DNA from 4 places in the Paenibacillus sp. p3-SID1389 genome. Region 1 is predicted to be linked to each of the others. Evidence: riboswitches for the same ligand, from Rfam matches in the RefSeq annotation. Region 1 holds a riboswitch; each other region holds the start of a gene.
The links. A riboswitch is a leader RNA that binds a small molecule or an ion and turns the genes downstream of it on or off. The one in region 1 is predicted to bind cyclic di-AMP.
Positions count from the first base shown of each region.

Region 2: another riboswitch for cyclic di-AMP. It lies ahead of M3G15_RS05310 (3D domain-containing protein); the one in region 1 lies ahead of M3G15_RS07530 (TrkH family potassium uptake protein).
Region 3: another riboswitch for cyclic di-AMP. It lies ahead of M3G15_RS14960 (resuscitation-promoting factor); the one in region 1 lies ahead of M3G15_RS07530 (TrkH family potassium uptake protein).
Region 4: another riboswitch for cyclic di-AMP. It lies ahead of M3G15_RS01165 (KamA family radical SAM protein); the one in region 1 lies ahead of M3G15_RS07530 (TrkH family potassium uptake protein).

Region 1 covers NZ_JALXVO010000013.1:7,308-11,520, reverse strand. The annotation lists gene M3G15_RS07535 (CPBP family intramembrane glutamic endopeptidase) at 1-1,492, opposite strand, end outside; cyclic di-AMP (ydaO/yuaA leader) riboswitch at 1,842-2,004, shown strand; gene M3G15_RS07530 (TrkH family potassium uptake protein) at 2,071-3,414, shown strand; gene M3G15_RS07525 (potassium channel family protein) at 3,432-4,094, shown strand; gene M3G15_RS07520 (ArsB/NhaD family transporter) at 4,137-4,213, shown strand, end outside.
Region 2 covers NZ_JALXVO010000008.1:54,587-58,799, forward strand. The annotation lists gene M3G15_RS05305 (polysaccharide deacetylase family protein) at 75-908, shown strand; gene M3G15_RS05310 (3D domain-containing protein) at 1,002-1,694, opposite strand; cyclic di-AMP (ydaO/yuaA leader) riboswitch at 1,703-1,871, opposite strand; gene M3G15_RS05315 (amino acid ABC transporter ATP-binding protein) at 2,046-2,768, opposite strand; gene M3G15_RS05320 (amino acid ABC transporter permease) at 2,755-3,417, opposite strand; gene M3G15_RS05325 (transporter substrate-binding domain-containing protein) at 3,512-4,213, opposite strand, start outside.
Region 3 covers NZ_JALXVO010000037.1:10,176-14,388, forward strand. The annotation lists gene M3G15_RS14950 (HD domain-containing protein) at 1-337, shown strand, start outside; gene M3G15_RS14955 (TatD family hydrolase) at 354-1,127, shown strand; cyclic di-AMP (ydaO/yuaA leader) riboswitch at 1,325-1,537, shown strand; gene M3G15_RS14960 (resuscitation-promoting factor) at 1,984-3,120, shown strand; gene rnmV (ribonuclease M5) at 3,285-3,830, shown strand; gene rsmA (16S rRNA (adenine(1518)-N(6)/adenine(1519)-N(6))-dimethyltransferase RsmA) at 3,836-4,213, shown strand, end outside.
Region 4 covers NZ_JALXVO010000002.1:51,846-56,058, reverse strand. The annotation lists gene M3G15_RS01170 (cobyric acid synthase) at 84-1,739, shown strand; cyclic di-AMP (ydaO/yuaA leader) riboswitch at 1,763-1,905, shown strand; gene M3G15_RS01165 (KamA family radical SAM protein) at 2,067-3,236, shown strand; gene M3G15_RS01160 (methyl-accepting chemotaxis protein) at 3,301-4,213, opposite strand, start outside.

The DNA of each region.
Region 1 (4,213 bases):
CGTGCGAGAAGACAACGGTCGCGAAGCCGTAGCGCAGGAACACGAAGCTGAACAGCAGTCCGATAAAGGTTAATTCGATCGGGCGCGAAATGACCGGATAAATCGGATACAACGTGTGGCCAAACGCCCAGATTAAGGTCGACAGCAGGCAGGCGATAAAGGTGCTGCGGAACATTTTCTTCAGCATTGGGATCCCGAACAAGCGATACACCGCTTCTTCTCCGATCCCTGCCACCCAAGCCAGCAGCGGAAACAATAGCGGGTACACCATGTTGTAAGGCGATTGCGTCGCATCGGTCGTGGACCAGGTATGAATCGTTTGCTCTAAAATGAAGAAAACAACGGATTGAACGCCTAACAGGATCAATGCCCAGGCATACCCGTCAGCCACGGAGGTCAGGATGGAACGGCCGTACCCTTCTTCCCGTGATCGCGCCCACAAGTTGATGCCGTTCTTCCGCCACAGTCCATCGCCGCCCACCAGCGAGAAGTACACGGAAGCGGCGAGGAACAACGTCACCAGACCTTGGAAGAAGAGGCCAAAGATGAGCACGCCGGATTCAAGACCGTCTTTTTGGAACACGGGGATCATGTTGATCGTTCCAATCGTGGATAGCACGAAGTAAGCCGAAGCCAGGAAAATACCCCGCTTAAACGAGGTATGGGCCCGCGTCAGCGCGCTGTAGACGATCGCCAGAATCGCCAGCACGAACGTCAACAGGGCGTATCCGGCATAGGTGAGCCAGCTGGCGATTTTCGTCTGTCCGGCGACGTAGTCCTGATGAGCCTGCGGTACGGTAAAATAGCTCTCCAACGAGGAAACCTTGCCGTATTCGAAGCTGAGCTTGATTTCCGCTTGCGATTCGCCTAACGTGTAGCCATTGATATGGTAGAGGAGGCCCACATCCCCTTCACCGGAGGCCAGCTCCAGATCGCTTGGTTTAAATCCAAAGGCGTTCAGGTAAGGCTGTGCCAGCTCTTCTTTCTCCGCTAACGTTAAATCCCCCTCCCATGCCTTCATGGAATCGGTGGTTTCCGATCCTACATCAAGCATCATCTGCTTGGTGGCGTTGCTGGAGGAACTGATCTCCTCGAAGCCGACGACTTGACCGGTGGTCATATGGACATCCACGGTCACGGCGCTTAACGATTCGGTGGGGTCCGTGTAACGGACGCGAAATACGTCATATGGAAATTGCTTGTCATACGTTTTTAAGTATGGGGCGAGCAGATCGGCTTTGGTTAAGTAACCAAACAGATCGGAACGCGTTTCGTATGTAATCAATGCTTTATCCTTCGTGGGATTCGGCAGGTCGATCCCAAGTACGGATTGGACAAATTCACTTGCATGGGCAGCTGCTTCCGGTTTGCTGATCACCTCATTTGCTTGCTGCAGCTGCAAGGACTCCGAATCGGTGGTCGGAAACAGTTGAACGGCGACGAACACAATGAATCCTAGGGCGGCCAGCAGCCACAGATTTTTGGTCTTCATCCTGCGGCGGCCATTTGACGTCAAAGGGGAACTCACTCGCAAAACTCCTTTGTTATTAAGTTGAATGAAATCGGGAACACGTACTCTTCTTATATTATGAGGTATGTTTTTCCCTCAAGTACGTCAAAGTAAAGATAACACAGCTATCCCCCCTGCGCCAGACGGAGGGCAAAATTGACGAGAAACGGCAAAAACTTCGGCAAGTCTACGCATCATTTAGATTGGGGGCGAACTTAATCTGCACAATCCCTGATTTCGTCCTTTTCTGGTCTTTTTCTTGAAAATAGAGCTTTGTGGCGGGACGGAATAAGGGATATAATCCATTTGACGAAAAATGATTGAAAACAATTGAAAAGATTGGCCGAATTTCGCAATGAAAACGGGGGAACCGTATATTTTGGGGTGAATTTCACGGAGCTTCAACTCCCAGCAAGGGGATATGTTCCGCGAATAGGGCAACTGGGCATGTCCGAATCCGTCAGCTAACCTCGTAGGCTTGTGCATCAGGAACCAAACACCGAAAGGCATTGGATTTCCAGTGCTTTTTTCTTTTGTTCTTTTTTCAGGAAGACGATGAGGTGAACGCGTTGAATACGAAGAAAATAAACCTTTCTCCGCCGCAGGTATTAGTGATTGGGTTTGCGATCATTATTTTGCTGGGTGCGCTACTGCTCATGCTGCCGATTTCCAGTACGACCGGGGTAACACTCCCGTTCGTCGACGCACTGTTCACGGCTACTTCAGCAACCTGTGTTACGGGGTTGGTCGTGGTTGATACCGGGACCTATTTTTCAACCTTTGGACAAGTCGTGATCGTCCTGCTGATCCAGATTGGGGGGCTTGGGTTTATGACCATGGCCACTTTGTTCTCCCTTGTCCTGAAACGAAAAATATCGCTAAAAGACCGTCTCATCCTCCAAGAAGCGATGAACCAAAACTCTGTGGAAGGAATCGTACGGTTAATCCGCAAAGTTCTGTTATATTCGCTCGTTATTGAATCCAGTGCGGCGCTGATGTTTGCGATTCGCTGGTCATTCGATATGCCGATTGGTAGGGCGCTGTATTTCGGAGTTTGGCACGCGGTCTCGATGTTCAATAATGCAGGGTTTGACCTGTTTGGTGAATATCAAAGCTTCACGAAGTACGTTGCTGATCCGATCGTGAACTTCGTTGCAATGTTTCTGATCGTCTCGGGCGGGATCGGATTTATCGTACTGTCCGACGTATTCGAGTTTCGGAAGCGGCGGAAGCTGTCGTTGCATTCGAAGGTGGTATTGTCGATGACGTCGGTGCTGATCGTGATCGGGGCGTTAGTCATTTTCATCTTTGAGTTCACGAACTCGCGTACGCTTGCTCAGCTCAGTTGGAGCGGCAAGATCTGGGGTTCGTTTTTCCAATCGGTGACGCCGCGTACGGCGGGAGCCAACACGCTGGATATTGGGTCATTACGGCAGGCAACGCAATTCTTCATGATCATCCTGATGTTTATCGGGGCCTCCCCAGGCTCTACGGGGGGCGGAATTAAGACGACCACATTTACGATTCTGGTCGGCTCGGTTGGTTCGATGATTCGCGGAAGGACTGACCTAGTCCTGTTCAGGTACCGGATGGCCGGGGAACGGGTCTTTAAGGCGCTTACGATCACGATGCTTGCCTTATTCCTGGTCTTAGCAGTGGCAATGGTATTGTCTACCACGGAGGACGCGAGCTTTTTATCGATTTTGTTTGAAACCACTTCGGCTTTCGGCACGGTCGGACTTACGATGGGGTTGACGGGGAAACTAACGGTTATCGGTAAAATTATCATCAGCTTCACCATGTTCGCCGGTCGGCTCGGGCCGCTGACGCTTGCTTATGCGCTCGGTCCGAAGAAAGGAAAAGAGCTGTACCGCCATCCAGAAGGCAAAATCATTATTGGATAAGGGGAAAACGGGCAAAAATGAAAAAGCAGCAGTTTGTGATCATCGGCTTGGGGCGCTTCGGCTCGAGTCTGGCCTTGGAATTGATGGAGTTAGGATATGAGGTTCTGGGCATCGACCGGAATGAAGAGATCGTGGAAGAACTTAGCGATCGGCTCACGCATACGGTTGTCGCCGATGCTACAGAAGAAGAGGTGCTGAAGTCGCTGGGGGTTCGTAATTTCGATTGCGGGATCGTAGCGATTGGCACCGACATTCAAATGAGCATCCTGGCAGCTATTCTCCTCAAAGATCTTGGCATTAAAACGGTAGTTGCCAAAGCGATCTCGCTTCTGCACGGCCGAGCTCTGGAGAAGCTGGGGGTGGATCGGGTGATTTATCCAGAACGCGACATGGGGGTTCGTGTGGCCCATCAGCTGGTTACTCCAAATTTGCTGGATTATATTGAACTGTCGAAGGAATACAGCATCGTAGAAATGAAAGTTCCCACTTGCTTGAACCATAAAAGCATAGGTGACCTCAATATGCGGGCACGCTTTGGCTGCAGCATCGTGGCGATTCACCGCAATGGCGGTATTTTGGTTGCTCCCACTGCGATGGATCAGTTAAATGAAGGCGACATTATGGTTATTATAGGAGCAAAGAAAAATATCGAGCAATTTGAATCAATCATCAATCCTTAATAAGATGGTAAGATGGCTTACTAGCATGGAACGGAGAGAAGTATGGAACAACAGGCCATTTGGGCTTTAATCATTTTTTTGCTGACCTACGCACTCATTATATCTGAGAAAATTCACCG
Region 2 (4,213 bases), on a different contig from region 1:
AATCCATCATGATCTGAAAAAGTTAGGGGATACTAGAGAACATGTACAGTTTTGGGTTGAAGGGGGACTTCAAATTGCTTATTCAGCTTAAGAATGCTCTGGTCTGCTGCATGACCGCTTCTCTGATCATGGTGGGCGGGACGGAATTTTATCCCGTCAAAGCCGCCGCACTGGATCTCGAAAACAGAGGGCCAGAATCTCAGGGGGACCAGGCGGACAAGAAGGCGGCACTCGTGCCCGCAGGTGCCAAGCCGGCAGATCTTGGTGAGCTGCGGCGCAAATATTCAGAAACCTTCATCTTCCGGGGGCCGGAGGTGAAGCAGATTGCACTGACCTTCGATGATGGTCCGGATCCGCGGTTTACGCCGCAAATTTTGGACGTGCTTCACCGGAAAGGGGTCAAAGCCACCTTCTTTGTTGTTGGTGCACGGGCTAAGAAGTTTCCCGGCCTGTTACGGCGGATGCATCACGAAGGCCATCTCATCGGCAATCACTCCTTTAATCATCCGAACTTCCGCAACCGCTCCATTAAGCAGTTCCAGAGCGAGATTTTACGCACGGAGAAAATTATCCAGAACGTCGTTGGATACCGTCCCCAGCTGATTCGGCCGCCTTATGGAGAAATCAAGGAAGAACAGGTTCAATGGGCGAAAAAGAACGGCTACACCCTCGTCAATTGGAATGTGGATTCACAGGATTGGAAAGGGATCGACAAGAACAAAGTGATCTCCAACGTGATGCGCACGGCGGGGCCCGGCTCGATCATCCTTCAGCACTCAGGCGGCGGCGTTGGCTCCGACTTAACCGGCACCATCCAGGCTTTGCCGAAGATCATCGACGCCTTGCAGGCACAGGGGTATCAATTCGTTGATCTTTCCGAGCTGCTGCATACGACCAAATACCGCTGATGTATTGGGAATCTTCTGAAAATCAGGCACTTCGCCAGCAAGCACAAAAAGTCGGCCAGGATACATTCTGACCGACTTTTTTAAACAAGGTGTTTAATTTAATACGTAAAGCGTCACATCTTGGAAACCAAACGATTTCGCATTTGCTGCGCTGCCGGGAATAAAGATATCAATCCGGTTACCCTTGATTGCGCCCCCCTGATCGGTGGCCGTAGCTACAAAAGCCTGATCCGGCAGACCGTCATGGTTGTGGCCGGTCACCAGCACCTTTGTGCCCATCGGAATGACATTCGGATCAACAGCGATGGTACCAAGCTTCAGCGGGTTGCCGAAGTAGTCAACCGCGCCCCATTTTCCATTCTCACTAGCTGATGCCGAATACGCCGATGCTTTCACATTGATCGTTTTCGAGTAAGTAAAGGTTTTCCCCCATGCTTCAACCACGTTCCCGGTAGACATGACCTTGAGCTTGGAAGCGGAAGCAGTTGTCGTAGCTGCGCTCTCCTTCTTCGCCGGAGCAGCGGAAGCAACTCCCGTCGTTTGGGTTTGAACTCCCGGAATGGTGATTTTTAAACCAGCGTAAATATTTTTCGGATTGATGGATGGGTTGGCAGCCATGAGCTTATTCATATCTACGCCATATTTTTTGGCAAGAAGATAAAAAGTATCTCCTTCCACGGCTTTATGTACCGCGTCTGCATGGACGGAAGTCGTCTGCATCGGAATCGTAAGGCTTGCGGCGATCAGCGCCGTTGCTGCAATTTTAGACCAAATACGAGTATTCAAATGAATTGCCCTCCTTTTTACTGCGCCTGCGGAGTTAGTTGTCGGATTCGGGAAAAAGGATCATTCCCGGCGCATCGCTTCGATACGCTTCACCCCAAGAAAACAGTCAGCTAGGCAGCCCCTGTTTTCATCTTTCGTCCCCCGCACCTCAAGTTCAGGTTTCGGCCTACTTAATATATCACAATTTTGTAACCAATAGGTCAGGTAAATCCCACCAAACGGCGGAATTGCTTGATTGGACTGGTTACATTTTTGTGTTCAAAGGTAAAAAGAGTGTAAATTTAGATCGTACGTTCGATCCATCGGAGGACAAAAAACCGCCCGAATGGAAGCTCGGACGGTCCTTAAGATTTATAATACTTTGCTTAAAAAATCCTGCGTACGCTGATGCTTCGGCGCCCCAAACACCTCTTGCGGCGTACCTTGCTCCAGAATGACACCTTGATCCATAAACAGGATGCGGTCGCCAACCTCACGGGCAAATCCCATCTCATGCGTAACGATAACCATCGTCATTCCCCGTTCAGCCAGGTTCTTCATAACGTCAAGCACCTCTCCGACCATTTCCGGGTCCAGGGCCGACGTCGGTTCATCAAACAGCATCACATGCGGCTCCATAGCCAATGCGCGGGCAATCGCAATCCGCTGCTTCTGTCCGCCGGAGAGCTGCGCCGGATAGGCGTCCCGCTTATCCTCCAGTCCAACCGTGCGAAGCAGGTCCATGGCGATCGCTTCCGCTTTGCCTTTATCGAGCTTCTTCACGCGAATCGGCGCGAGCGTAATGTTGTCGATCACGGTCTTGTGCGGGAATAGATTAAAGTGCTGGAACACCATCCCCATTTTCTCGCGGGTTTTATTGATGTCATGTCCCTTGGCGGTGATCGAAGCGCCTTCAAAGGTGATCTCCCCTTCGGTCGGAACCTCTAACAGGTTCAGGCAGCGGAGAAACGTACTTTTCCCCGACCCGCTAGGACCGATGACGACGACAACTTCGCCTTTGGAGATTTCCAGATCGATCCCGCGCAAAATATGGAGTTGGCCGAATTTTTTATGCAAACCTTTAACGGTGATCACTGGTCTTCAACTTCCTTTCGAACACGCCCAAAATCCGAGACAGCGTGAATGTCAGAATAAAGTACATAATGGCGATGATCAAATAAGGCGTCATCCCATCGTACGTAATCGTCACGACGGACTGTGCTTGATAAATCAGCTCGGCCGTACCGATGATCGATACGATCGACGATTCTTTAATGATCGTAATAAACTCGTTGCCAATCGCGGGAAGCACCGATTTGATCGCCTGCGGAATGATGATATGGCGCATAGCCATCCCTTTGGTCATCCCCAAGGAACGGGCCGCTTCCCCTTGTCCCCGATCGACACCTTGAATGCCGGCACGGAAAATTTCCGCCAAATAAGCCGAACTGTTAATGGACAATGTAATCGCACCTGACTGAATCGGGGTGAAATTAATATCAAACATAAATGCGAACCCGTAGTGAATAATCAACAGCTGTACCATCATTGGGGTGCCACGCAGAAATTCAACCCACACATGCCCCAGAAACCGTAAGATCCCCCATGGCGACATGCGCAATAGTGCGATCAACAAACCAAGAAAGAAGCCGCATATCACGCTGATCGCTGCCAAGAGTAGGGTATACTGAACACCGGCCAAGAAGTAACTGCGGTATTCCATAAACATTGAAATTAAGTCCATAACGCCTTCCTTCCTCCTCCTTTACCTTAAACCCTTAAGCAAAAAAACAGAAAATAGCGAAAGCTTCGCTATTTTCTGTGGATGGATATCGTGATTATTTTTCGGCCAGTTCGCTAGCTTCGGCAACGAATTGATCGATGCTGCCTGCGCTAATCAAGCGATCGAGCGTCTTATTCACTTGATCCAACAGCTCTTGGTTGCCTTTCTTAATGCCAATCACGTAGCCTTCATCCTCAGTTACCGGCTTGGCATCGGTGATGACCAGGCCTTTAACGTTCTTAACGAACGATTCTGCGACAGGACCTTCCAAAATAGCAGCATCTACACGGTTGGAGTTCAACTGCATAATGATGTCATTGATTTTAGCCAGCGAGGTCAGTTTGGCATTCGGAATTTCCTTCGCCATTTCTTCTTGAATGGAACCTTGTTGAACGCCGATTTTCGCGCCCTCCAGCGATTCCATTGTGCTGAACTTGTCTTTGTCCGCTTCACGAGTCACCACAGCTTGCTCCGCTTTGTAGTAAATTTGCGACATGTCGATTTGTTCAGCACGTTCTGGAGTTGGGCTGAGTCCAGAAATGACGAGATCCACACGTCCGCTCGACAGCTCGTTCAGCAACGTATCGAATTTCAAGTCTTTAATCTCCAGCTCAGCGCCCAGATCCTTAGCGATTTCCTTAGCGATTTCTACGTCGAAACCAACGATTTCGTCTTCGCCTTTGTCGTTCTTAATGTGGAATTCATACGGCGGGAAGTCCGCACTCATCCCTACGATCAGTTTCTTAGCCGGTTCGGT
Region 3 (4,213 bases), on a different contig from region 1:
TGTAGAATTGGACACGCCGGAACTGGAAATGCTGGAGGAGATTCGGAACGCTTTTAGACAAGTGGGCCTACAACCTGAATACGACATGGAAATTGATTTTCCGACCGATCTGCCGTATGATGTGTTCCGTCCGGACGATGGGGTTCGACAGAAGCAAATTTTGCTGTTGGACCGGCAGGAACGGCTCCGGGAAATTTCAGAAGTATCGGATATCGTGCGGTCGATCAGCGGCTTGCACCGAGGGAAGACGCATTTGTACTATCCGGATAATAAATTGTGTGCTGTGATAGATCGGCTGCCCCGCCCGGTAGCCCGCATTTTCGAGCAACGGAATTAGGAGGATGACAAGGTTTATGTTATTTGATACGCATACGCATTTGGATGCTCCCCAATTTGACGAGGACCGCGAGGAAGTGATCGCGCGCGCCGTGGAACAAGGGGTTACGCGGATGATTAACATCGGATTTAACCGCGAGACGATCCCTTCGACCATGAAGTTGGCAGAGACCTATGACTTCATTTATGCCGCTGTCGGCTGGCATCCGCAAGACGCGATTACAATGCAAGAGGGCGATTTGGACTGGATTGCAGAATTGTGCAAGCATGAGAAGGTCGTCGCCATCGGAGAAATTGGGCTGGATTATTATTGGGATACGTCACCTAAGGACGTTCAACATAAGGTTTTTCGTGAGCAAATTGGACTGGCTCGCAGCTTGGGCATGCCGATTTCCATTCATAATCGGGACGCTCACGAAGACGTGGTACGCATCCTTCGGGAAGAGAAAGCCAATGAAGTTGGAGGCGTGATGCACTCTTTCTCCGGCAGTTGGGAAATTGCCAAAATGTGTCTAGATTTGGGATTTCATTTGTCGTTTGGCGGGCCGATTACGTTTAAAAATGCAAAACAGCCAAAAGAAGTGTTGGCCAAGACGCCGATGGATCGATTGCTGATCGAAACGGATTCCCCTTATTTAACGCCGCATCCATATCGTGGTAAACGGAATGAGTCCGCTCATGTCCGCTTGGTTGCAGAAATGGCAGCCGAGCTCAAAGGGGTCACTTTTGAGGAAATCGCGGAAATTACCACCCGAAACGCATTGGAACGATTTGGAATCCCGAGTATTTGAGAGCAAAACGGATGAAATAAAGAGGATTTCGGAAAGATTAATGCTTTTTAACCCTCAAAAACAAGGTCATTACATTTTTTTAACCATTTTTTTAAAAAAACGTGGTTGATTCGTCCTTTACAACCTGCATCGAAACAGGATAGAATCTTTTCAGTATCGATTCGGTTCGTTTTGAACCGTACGATGCTTGGTTCCATGAACCAGTCTCGCTGAATCTCCTATGACGGAGAACGGGGGAACCAATACGGATTGCAGTTGGCGATAGCCTGTATGCGTTCGTATTCGATTTCTTTCCAGGGTCTATGGGGTGAATTCAAGGTCATTGCGCCATGAGCGAATGTACTGAGAAAGGGCGGCTCTCTTTCGCCCGAACCCGACAGCTAACCTCGTAAGCGAATAAGAGAGGTCACTCGTGCAGCTATTACACCCAAGACATTCAAGAAGCCACGAAGGAGTTCCTCTAACTCTTTCTCCCGGCTTCTTTTGTTTTGAATAAAAGTAATAGGGTCGTCATACTGTTGGAAAACAGGAGGTGACGACAAGCAGGAGAGACTGGTCAAGGATGCAAAACGCTTAGGATTAAATTTAAGATCAGTGTTCAAAAAGTCAGGTTTTTCAGCACCGAGAAGGTTGGATGAAGCTTGGGACTGAGTAGCGCAGCGTACATGGGGGTACGTGAGCAACGGAAGGCCCGGCTGAATTCAAGATTCGATGCCGAATTCACTTCTTGACCTGCTTCGTGATCAAAAGATGACTTTTTGACTACCTTAGGCGTTTTGTAAAAAGTAACTGTAGTCGCGTCAATCGTTATCATGCATCGACCTAGACGGCGGGACTATGAAGGAGGACGGAAGAAATGGGCATTTTCCGCAAAGAGGAGACCCATGAATCACGCTCATCCAGCATGTCTTACGCAATGCGATGGAAGCATGAGAATTTACGTCAGATAGCGTTCGTCGGCGTTCTGGCCATCGCGGGAATCATCATCATCCTAATCTGGCTGTATAGCCAGGCACAGAAGGAAGTATCCCTGATTGTGGACGGGAATGTCCAGTCTGTGGAGACAACCCAATCCAGTGTAGCTCATCTGCTGGAGGAACAATCGATTAAGCTCAGTGCGAAGGATTCAGTATCCCTCCCGCTGGAAAGCTCGCTGAAGAACGGTGACCGCATTGTCATAGTACGCGCGAAGCCGGTCAATGTGACCGCGGACGGCAATACGAAAGTCCACTTCACGACGCAAAGCAAAGTAGAGGGCGTATTGTCCGAGCTCGGCATCACTTTGGATGAAGACGACAAGGTGACCCCGGCATTGGACAGTAAAGTTACCGAGAACCTGAATGTCAAGGTCGTTCGGGTCAGCAAGCAAACGGTGCAGAGCAAGGAGACTGTGCCCTTTAGCGTGGTCAAAACGTCGGACGACAAGCTGCTAAAAGGTACCACGAAGGTCATTCAAGAAGGTACCGAAGGTCTGGTCATTCACAACATTGAGAAAACCTACGAAGACGGAAAATTCGTGGCGAAGCGTTGGCTCGGCAAAGAGGTCTCCAAGGACCCTCAGCCGAAGGTGATCGCAGTCGGCACGAAGAAACCTACCGAGGTCCTGTCGGCCAGCATAAGCCGTAAGGGAAATACGGTGAACATCAGCGGGACGACGACCAAAGGTGGCGTCTCATTCAAATATAAAAAGATCCTGAAAAATGTTACGTTAACCGCGTATTCGGCGGAAGAAGACGGGATAGGCACCCGTACGGCTTCGGGTACCCGCGTGACGGAAGGCAGAACGATTGCCGTTGATAAAGACGTCGTTCCGCTTGGTTGGTGGGTATACATCGAAGGAGTCGGCTTCCGTAAGGCAGAGGATACGGGTGGAGCCATCGATGGAAATAAGATGGACGTCTATTTTGATAGTCTGAAGGATGCTAAGAAATTCGGCCGCAAGAAGGGCCGCACCGTATACGTAATCGGTCCGACGAAGCCGGAATTGAACTAAGATCTCGTTCTCTTTCGTTTTACAATGCGGAGGGAATGAGATAGTATTAGGATGATGAATAAGACAGTGGATTAGAAGGACAGTGGATTAGAAGAGGATGATATGATCCTCTTCTTTTTGTTATTCTGGTGGAGACAAGCAAGAACAGGAAGGAAGACAGATCCATGATCAAAGAGGTCATCGTGGTGGAGGGCCGAGATGACACCGTGGCCATTAAACGAGCCGTAGAGGCGGATACGATTGAGACGGGGGGTTCGGCGATAGGCGAAGCCGTGCTAAAGAAAATCGCTTTGGCGCAGGAACGCCGGGGCGTGATTATTTTTACGGACCCCGACCATGCCGGGGAGCGGATTCGTAAAATCGTGGCAGCGCGGGTGCCGGGCTGCAAGCACGCTTTCCTGCCTGAGGTCGAAGCTACGAAGAAAGGCGACATCGGGGTGGAGAATGCCTCGCCGGAGGCGATCCGCACCGCGTTGTCCCGGGTGCGCAGCGAAGCGCCGGGAGTAGAGGCCGCAATCACCTGGGAAGACTTGATTAACGCAGGGTTAATCGTACACCCGCAAGCTGCGGCGCGGCGAAAAGCGCTGGGCGAGCTGTTGGGTATCGGATATTGTAACGGAAAGCAGCTCTACAAACGGTTAACCGTGTTCCGCATCAGCCGCGAGGAGTTTGCAGCTGCGTTAGCCGAGTTGGAAAGCAAAGGAGTTTAAGAACCATGAGCATAAGGGAAGACGTATCCACACCGCGCCGGACGAAGGAGATCATTCAGCGGCACGGTTTTTCGTTCAAAAAAAGTCTGGGGCAAAACTTTCTGATCGACCAGAACATCCTCGGTAAAATTGTTGCCGCCGCCGAATTGGACAAGACCCAGGGCGCACTGGAAATCGGGCCGGGCATCGGCGCCTTAACGGAGAAGCTGGCGCAGGAGGCAGGCAAGGTGGCAGCGGTGGAGATTGACCAGCGGCTGCTTCCGATTCTGCAGGAGGTGCTGGAGCCCTACCCGCACGTCCATGTGATCCATGGCGATGTGTTGAAGCTGGACCTAAAGGCTTTATTTGCTGCGGAATTCAGCGGGGTGAGCGGCGTCAGTGTC
Region 4 (4,213 bases), on a different contig from region 1:
CCACCTGATCGAAGGGGATAATGGTGTAAAAGGCCCTGGCAAGATACTACACTGCTGCACGGTTTGGAAAGGAGGGGAACGCGATGGGCGAAAATCATAAGAAGCTTCTGGATCAGGATCAGGAAAAAAGCGCATCAGCATCAGGTGCTGTACTCATGGTTCAAGGGACGGCGTCTGACGTGGGCAAGAGCGTGATCGTGACGGCGCTGTGCCGTATTTTTGCGCAGGATGGGCTTAGACCAGCTCCGTTTAAGTCGCAAAATATGGCTTTGAACTCGTATGTTACAGCGGACGGCCAAGAGATTGGACGGGCCCAAGGCATTCAGGCGGAGGCTTGCGGCATTGCCGCCACCACCGACATGAATCCGGTACTGATCAAGCCAACTGGGGACATGCATTCGCAGATCGTTGTTCATGGGCGTCCTTACCGCCACTTAAGCGCATCTGATTATCGTGAGGAATTTTTGCCTAAAGCCAAGCCGCTGGTGATGGAAGCGCTCAGCCGGCTCCGCGACAAGCATGGCATTGTGGTGATCGAGGGGGCTGGGAGCCCGGCGGAAATCAACCTGAAGCAACGGGATATCGTCAACATGAACTTGGCTGAATGGGCGGATGCTCCCGTGATCTTGGTGGGGGATATTGACCGCGGCGGCGTTTTTGCTTTTCTCGTTGGTACCCTGGAGCTGCTTGAGCCACACGAACGCGCCCGCGTAAAAGGGTTCATTATCAACAAGTTCCGCGGCGATTTGTCTCTATTGCAGCCCGGGCTGGATTGGCTGGAGCAGCGGACCGGAATCCCCGTACTAGGAGTGCTCCCCTTTCTGCCTGATCTGGATATCGAAGCAGAGGATTCCGTTGTCCTGGATACCTATCCTGCCCATCCAGAGCAAGCGCCAAGTAAGGAACTGGACATCGCAGTCATCCGTTACCCGCATATTTCCAACTTCACCGATTTTGATCCGTTGGCCGCCGAACCGGACGTGTCGCTACGTTATGTAAGCAAGCTGTCGGAGCTTGGGCATCCCGATGCGGTGATTTTACCGGGGACCAAGGATACGATCAGCGATCTGGAATTTTTGCGTAGGCAAGGGCTGGCGGAGGCTATTTGCAGCCTGATTGAAGAGGAGACGCGCACCCAGCTGGTCGGAATCTGCGGCGGATATCAAATGCTGGGAGAACAACTGCATGACCCCGAAGGCGTGGAGTCCAATGAACCGAGGTCTGCGTTAGGATTGGGCCTGCTCCACTTGGCAACAACCTTCCTCCCAGGCAAAAAAACGGTACGGGTGCACGGCTATACGTGCGAGGACCAGCCGATATCGCTGCACTCTAAGAACCGCCGGCTGCCGATCTCAGGCTATGAGATTCATGCCGGCTCGACCCAGCAGCTGCGGGACACTCGTCCCTTATTTATGCTTCGGGTCAATGAGGAGCCAGTACAAGGGTCAGGGACAGCCCCGGAGTTAGAACAGGCTGAGACGCAAACACATCCGGAAGGCGCAGCCCGCGCCGATGGCAGGGTGTTTGGGACGTATCTGCACGGAGTGTTCCATAATGATGCCTGGCGACGTGCTTGGCTGGACGGACTGCGTACGAGCAAAGGGCTCGAACCTTTGAGCGTCACCTTTGTTTCTTCCTCGCGGAAGGAGGAAGCCTTCGATCGGTTAGCGGAGCAGGTTCGCAGGCATTTGCGCATGGATCTCATTTACGACATCGCCGGGATCCAAGGTAAGCTTTGACAAATCGGGTGATGTTAGGGTAGGATAAAAGTACGCTTAATTTTCGATGGGTAAAGTCGAAAAGCGGGGGAACCAATCTTTTGGGGCGAATCGTTGTAGGATTAACGTAGGGAACCATCTTTCCCGAGCCCGTCAGCTAACCTCGTTTGCAGTGGATGGGTCATTTTAATATTATTTCAGTCATCAATTAATGACCCTGTTCTTTGAAGCGGGGTCTTTTTGCGTTCTGCAAGACCTTTGACCCGAGCATTCGGCGGAGTACTCGCATTCACTGCAAGTTTCGAGCTTCTTCTTTACGCATCGCACTATTAAAGGAGGAGAGGATTTATGGCTAGTCCGAAGTACATCACCGATATTGCCAAGGTGAGCCAGTTGTCCGAGCAGGAGCGGCAGGAGTTGAAACCGATTACGGACAAATTCGTTTTTCGGGTGAATGACTACTATTTGAATTTGATCGACTGGAATGATCCAGAGGACCCGATCCGCAAGTTGGTGATCCCCAATACGGGAGAGCTGAAGGAATACGGGCGTTGGGACGCTTCCGACGAAGCGGCGAACTATGTGGTGCCTGGCTGCCAGCATAAATACCGCACGACCGCGCTGCTGATCGTGTCCGAGGTTTGCGGCTCCTATTGCCGGTATTGCTTCCGTAAACGGTTGTTTCGCAACGATGTGAAGGAAGCGATGGCGGATGTCACGCCTGGCATCGAGTATATCGCCCAGCATCCTGAGATCAACAACGTCCTGTTAACCGGCGGTGACAGCTTGATTTTGGCTACAAAGAAACTGCGTTCGATTCTCGAACGGCTAAGAGCCATTGAGCATGTAAAAATCATCCGACTCGGCTCCAAAATTCCTGTTTTTAATCCTATGCGTATTTATGAAGATCCGGAATTGCTGGATCTGATTAGGGAGTTCTCCACTGTAGACCAACGGATTTATGTCATGGCGCATATCAATCATCCGCGCGAAATTACCCCTGAAGCCAAAAGAGGGTTCCAGGCGTTACACGACGCTGGGGCTATCGTGGTTAATCAAACGCCGATTCTCAAAGGCATCAATGATGATGCGGCCGTGCTTGGCGAATTGCTGGACCGCTTATCGTGGGCCGGCGTCACTCCGTACTATTTCTTTATCAATCGTCCCGTTGCTGGAAATGCTGATTTCGTGATCCCGCTGAAACGAGCATATCAACTGGTGGAGGAAGCGAAAGCCCGTACATCGGGGCTTGGCAAACGCGTGCGGCTTTCAATGAGCCATTCTTCGGGAAAAATCGAAATCCTGGCCATTGAAAACGGGCAGGCTTATCTCAAATATCATCAGTCCCGGGACGGTGAATACGGCAAATTTATGATTTTGCCTTGCCCGGATGATGCTACCTGGTTCGACGATCTGCCAGGCAGTGAAGCGTACTGGAAGAAGCCGGAATCGAAGTTGGATACGCAGTCGGATCAGCCAACGGAAGACGCTGCAAGCGCAGTGTCCATTACGGGATAAAACAAAACGTACCCTTCCGCTTCCCTGATCAGGAGAGCGTGAAGGGTACGTTTTGTTTTTAGAGTCAGATCCGGAATTTTGCGATCGACTCCTGCAGCGCCAACGCCTGCTCATGCAGCGAACGAACCGTACGCGCGTGATTTTCCATTTCGCTCAGTTGTTGCTGCGAATAGCTGCTGATTTGCTCCATGTTAGCGAGCGACTTGGCGGTAATATTGGCGGATTCCTCCACCGATGCGGTCACTTCCTCGGTACCGGCGGATACCTCTTGGGTGGATGCCGAGACCGATTGAATCGTCAAGTTCACGTTCTGAATCAGCTTAGTTAATTGTTCAAACGCCTGACCAGCTTGCTTCACCCGTTCTGTTCCGGAGACGATTTCCTCGCTGGCCCGTTGCATAGCGTTGACGGAGTTTTCCGATTCTTCTCGAATACTGAGCAGGTTCTCACCGATTTCCTCCATCGCCTGGCGGGACTGCTCAGCCAGCTTACGGACTTCTTCGGCGACGACAGCAAACCCTTTGCCGTGCTCGCCGGCCCGTGCCGCTTCGATCGCCGCATTCAGTGCCAGAATATTAATTTGCTTCGTAATTTCCGTAATGGTTACGACAACGTTTGAAATTGACTCCGAGCGATCATTCAGCGTGCGGATATGCCCCAGCGTCCGATTAGCCGCATCTTCTACATGCTGCATCTGCGTAACCGCCGTTTGTGCCAAAGTATTCCCGGCACCGGCTTCATCCGCAGCTTGTCCAATCTGTTCGGTGACTTCGGCAGACGAAGCGGCAATGTGCTGTACACCTTGCGAAATTTCTTCCATCGCACGGGCGTTTTCGGCTGCTGCGGACGCAATCGTCATGCTGCCGGCTTCGATTTCCTTCGTCGCTACATTGGAACGGGCGATCAGATCCTCAAACGTCGTAACCGAACGGGACAAGTTCTCTGAGCCGTCGACGACCGCCCGGGACGTTTGCATC